DNA from 2 places in the Desulfocurvus thunnarius genome. Region 2 is predicted to be linked to the other one. Evidence: predicted binding sites of a transcription regulator. Region 2 holds the regulator's gene; the other holds the start of a gene.

Region 1 (2,386 bases), 1.7 Mb from region 2:
GAGAATCAGGGGCTCCTCCATCTCGCAGGTCATCTTCTCGGGGTCGGTCACGAAATAGGGGGAGAGGTAGCCGCGGTCGAACTGCATGCCCTCGACCACGTCCAGGGTCGTCTCCAGGCCCTTGGCCTCCTCCACGGTGATGACGCCTTCCTTGCCGACCTTGTTCATGGCCTCGGCGATGATGTTGCCGATGGTGGCGTCGTTGTTGGCGGAGATGGTGCCGACCTGGGCGATTTCCTTCTGGTCGCGGGTGGGCTTGGCGATCTTGCCCAACTCCTCGACCAGACCCTGCACGGCCTTGTCGATGCCGCGCTTGACGGCCATGGGGTTGCGGCCCGCGGCGGCCAGCTTGACGCCCTCGGTGAAGATGGCCTGGGCCAGGATGGTGGCCGTGGTGGTGCCGTCACCGGCCACGTCGGAGGTCTTGGAGGCGACTTCCTTGACCATCTGGGCGCCCATGTTCTCGAACTTGTCGGCCAGCTCGATCTCCTTGGCCACGGTCACGCCGTCCTTGGTGATGATCGGGGAGCCGAAGGACTTCTCGATGACCACGTTGCGGCCCTTGGGGCCCAGGGTGACCTTGACGGCGTTGGCCAGCTTGTCAACGCCCTTCTTCAGTTTCTCGCGCGCCTTGGCGTCGAAGAGGATCTCTTTAGCGGACATGTCGTTGCTCCTTGTTCATGCAAACTGGGAAAAAAGGGGGCCGTTACTTCTCGATGATGGCCAGGATGTCGTCCTCGCGCATGACGAGGTGCTCCACGCCGTCGATCTTGACCTCGGTGCCGGCATACTTGTTGAACAGCACGAAGTCGCCCGCCTTGACGGACATGGGCACGGCCTTGCCCGCGTCGTCGCGCTTGCCGGGACCGGCGGCGACGATCTCGCCCTTGATGGGCTTTTCCTTGGCGGTGTCGGGGATGATGATGCCCCCGGCGGTCACTTCCTCGCTCTCCAGACGCTTGACCAGAACGCGGTCGTTCAACGGTTTCAGCTTCATGACTATCCTCCAAAGGGTTAAGGAATGTCTGGTTGCGGCGTTGGCACTCCCGGACCGGGAGTGCCAGCCCATGGCATCCGAGCGCCCGCCGCCGGAGGGTCGGGCCGACCGGCAACGGGCTCGGGGAGAGTGATAAGACAACCGGGGCCGGTGTCAACACCCGGGGGCGCATTTTTCTCGCGGCCGTCGCCCGGGCCGCGCGGACGGCGGCCGCGCGCGCGCCCGGAACCGCTCCGGCCCGCGCGGTTTTGGGGTACCAATTGCGCAGTTTTCGGGATATGAGTTCCCGCATGACTTCGAGGACGCCACGCAAAACGCTGCAAAACGCGCTGCTGCGCAAGCTGCCCCGGGACCTGCCCGGCCTGCTCGCCGTGGTGCTGCTGGCGCTTTTGCTGTCCGTCCCGCTCATGAGCTGCGGCGACAACGAGCCCGTGCGCCATGTGGACCTGACCAAGCGCGAGCCCATCACCTTCCACCAGCGCCAGGAAGAGATCACCTACGCCTACGCCCCGCAGTACTCCCACGCCACGTCCTACCAGCGCCACCACCTGCTGGTGGAGTACCTGGCCGAGGTCACGGGGCTGCGCATGCGCCAGGTCTTCCCCGACACCTTCGGCGAGCACATGAACATGGTCGAGCAGGGGCTCATCGACATCTCCTTCTCCAACCCGTTCATCTACATCAAAATGGCCGAGCGCCAGGGAGCCTGGGCCTTTGCCCGCGCCGTGGAGCCCGAGGGCCGCAACTTCCGCGGCCAGATCATCACCCGCGCCGACAACCCGCGCATCAAATCCCTTCAGGACGTACGCGGCGAGCGTTGGCTGGCCGTGGACCCCTCCAGTGCCGGGGGCTACCTCTACCCCCTGGGCCATTTCATCGAAAACGGCATCCACAAGGAGGACTTCGCCGAGATCGCCTTCGCCCCCGGCCCCGGCGGCAAGCAGGAGAAGGTCGTCCTCGGCGTGTACTCCGGCAAATACGGCGTGGGCTCCATCCGCGAGGGTACCCTGGACATCGTGGCCAACACCATCGACGTGTCGCAGATCCGCGTGCTGGACGTGTCGCGCTGGTATCCGGGCTGGGTCTACGCCGCGCGCAAGGGCCTGGACCCCGAAATCGTGCGCAAGATTCGCGACGCCATGATCGCCCTGGACATCACCCTGCCCACCCACCGGCCCATCCTTGAAAACGCCGGACTCACGGCCATCATCCCCTCGCAGGACACGGACTTCAACCCCGTGCGCCGCCTGGCCGAGATGGTCGGCGAGGAGCTTGTGCGGTGAGCCGGGCGCCCCGCTTTCTCGATCGCCTGAAGTTCCAGGACAAGATCAACCTGGGCACGGCGCTCATCGTCATCTTCTTCGGGGTGCTGGTCTCCTTCGGCGTCTC
Region 2 (2,386 bases):
AGGACTTCGACAAGGAACGTCTGGCCGGACGCATCCAGGCCTGCGGGGCGCGCGCGGTCTTCAACACCTGGGCCCACACCCAGGTGGACAAGGCCGAGGACGAGCCCGACGAGGCCCGGCGGCTGAACGCCGTGCTGCCCGAGATCGTGGGCCGCGCCTGCGCCCAGGCCGGGGCGACCCTGGTCCACTACAGCACCGACTTCGTTTTCGGCGGCAAGGCCGACACCCCGCACGGCGAGGACGACCCCACCGCCCCCGAGAGCGTCTACGGGCGCACCAAGCTCGAAGGCGAAAAGGCCCTGCTGGCCCTGGACCCGCCCGGGCTGATCATCATCCGCACGGCCTGGCTCTTCGGCCCGGGCAAAAAGAATTTCGTGCGCACCATGCTCGACCTGTGCCGCAGGAACAACTGCGTGAGCGTCGTCCACGATCAGGTGGGCTCGCCGACCTTCACGCCGGACCTGGCCAAATACAGCCTGGCCCTGGTGGCCAAGGGCGCCCGCGGCGTCTTCCATGTGGTCAATTCCGGCGAGGCGAGCTGGTGCGAACTGGCCTCCGAGGCGCTGCGCATGGCCGGGGTGCCCTGCGCGGTCACGCCCGTGACCTCGGCGGAGTATCCCCAGCGGGCCAAGCGCCCGGCCTATTCGGCCCTGTCCACCGCGCGCTTCACCCAGGCCACGGGCCTGACGCCCCGGCCCTGGGTCCAGGCCGTGCGCGACTACGTGCTGCGCGAAATGGCCGCCGAGCCGGGGCTGCACCCGGACCACCCGGGCCGCGAAGCCGCAGCGGCCGCCGCCGCGCCGCCCAAGGTTGACACCCCCCGGGGCCGTGATTAGTCACAAGGCCGAACCCCGCACCCCAAACGCCCGGCGGCGCCTGCGGCGCCCATTGCGCAAGGAAGGGCCCGGCCCATGCAGCTTACGCCCAGACAGCACACGGTCCTGACGACCATCGTGGAGGCCTACATCGGCACGGCCCGCCCCGTGGGCTCGCGCGCGGTGTCCGAAGCCAGCGGCCTGAGCCTGTCTTCCGCCAGCATGCGCACGACCATGGCCGAGCTGGCCGAGGCGGGCTATCTGGAGCAGCCGCACACCTCCGCCGGGCGCGTGCCCACCCCCAAGGCCTTTGCCCACTGCTTCACCTGCGCCCCGGCCCCCAGGGTTCTGCCCGACAACGAGCAGCGCGACATCCGCGACGGCCTGGGCAGCGCGGGCGCGGAACTGACGGCCGTGCTGCGCCACTGCTCGCGGCTGCTCTCGGCCCACGCGCGGCAGATGGGCATGGTCCTCGCGCCGGGCGGCAACGACGTGCGCTGGAAAAGCATCGACTTCGTGCTCGTGCGCCAGCGCACGGCCATGGCCGTGCTCGTGCTGGAGGGCGGGGTGGTCCAGAACCGGCTGGTGGAGGTGGACGAGGCCATCACCCGCGACGACCTCACGGCCTACGGCAACTACCTGAACCACCACTACGCGGGGCAGACCCTGTCCCAGGCGCGGGCGCGCATCCTGGCCGAACTGGGCGGCGCCCGCCGCCGCCTGCGCAGCTACACCCGGGCCCTGACCCTGGCCCGCGACGCCTTCGCCGCCGAGGGCGAGCGCGACCTGTTCTGCGACGGCGCCCTGCACCTGCTGGGCCAGCCCGAATTTTCCGACGTGCAGGCCATGCGCGAACTGCTGCGCATGCTCGACGACAAGAAACGCCTGCTGGAGCTGCTGGAACGCACCATGGAGGCCGCGGGCCCGCGCATCGGCTTCACCGCCGCCGAACCCGGCACCGGGGACTATGGGCTGGTCTGCGCGCCCTACGGCGGCTCGGGCGCGGCCCGGGGCGTCATCGGCGTCATCGGCCCCATGCGCATGGACTACGCCAAGGTCGTGCCCGTGGTGGACTTCACCGCGCGCATGCTCACCGAACTGCTCGAAACCCGCTACTGACAAAGGACTCTTTCGCAATGATGAAGGACAGCAGACAGGACCCCGCCGTGGAGGGCCCGGACACCGCCATGGACGAGACCTCCGAAGCCGCAAACGCCGCCGCTCCGATGGAACTGGAGCTCACCGACGACGAATTGCAGGCCCTGTGCCGCGACCGCCTCTGCCCGGCGTGCCCCGTGGGCGCCCAGGCCGAGGACGACCGCCTGCGCGCCCTGGCCGAGCTGGACAACACCCGCAAGCGCCTGGAACGCGAAAAGGAGGAATACCGCAAGTACGCCTCCGAGAAGGTGCTGGCCGACCTGCTGCCCGCCCTGGACAACCTCGACCTGGCCCTGAACCACGCCCCGCAGGACGCGGCGTCCAAGAACTTCGTCCTGGGCGTGGACATGACCCGCAAGGCCCTGCTCGACGCCCTGGCGGGCAACGGGCTCGTGCCTGTGGGCGAGGCCGGG

Evidence for each region. The regulator HrcA, encoded in region 2, represses chaperone genes, less so after heat shock. The targets are predictions, from matches to a motif close to TGTTAGCACTCNNNNNNNNNGAGTGCTAACA.
Region 1: groES (co-chaperone GroES) is a predicted target of HrcA. The motif match lies at 1,036-1,066, and genes of this name have one in related genera.

The regions. Positions count from the first base shown of each region.
Region 1 is NZ_AP042411.1:1,394,790-1,397,175, forward strand. Features, by position in the region: gene groL (chaperonin GroEL) at 1-663, opposite strand, end outside; gene groES (co-chaperone GroES) at 707-997, opposite strand; gene ACZ5KV_RS06015 (phosphate/phosphite/phosphonate ABC transporter substrate-binding protein) at 1,405-2,280, shown strand; gene ACZ5KV_RS06020 (ATP-binding protein) at 2,277-2,386, shown strand, end outside.
Region 2 is NZ_AP042411.1:3,114,051-3,116,436, reverse strand. Features, by position in the region: gene rfbD (dTDP-4-dehydrorhamnose reductase) at 1-836, shown strand, start outside; gene hrcA (heat-inducible transcriptional repressor HrcA) at 912-1,934, shown strand; gene ACZ5KV_RS13690 (nucleotide exchange factor GrpE) at 1,952-2,386, shown strand, end outside.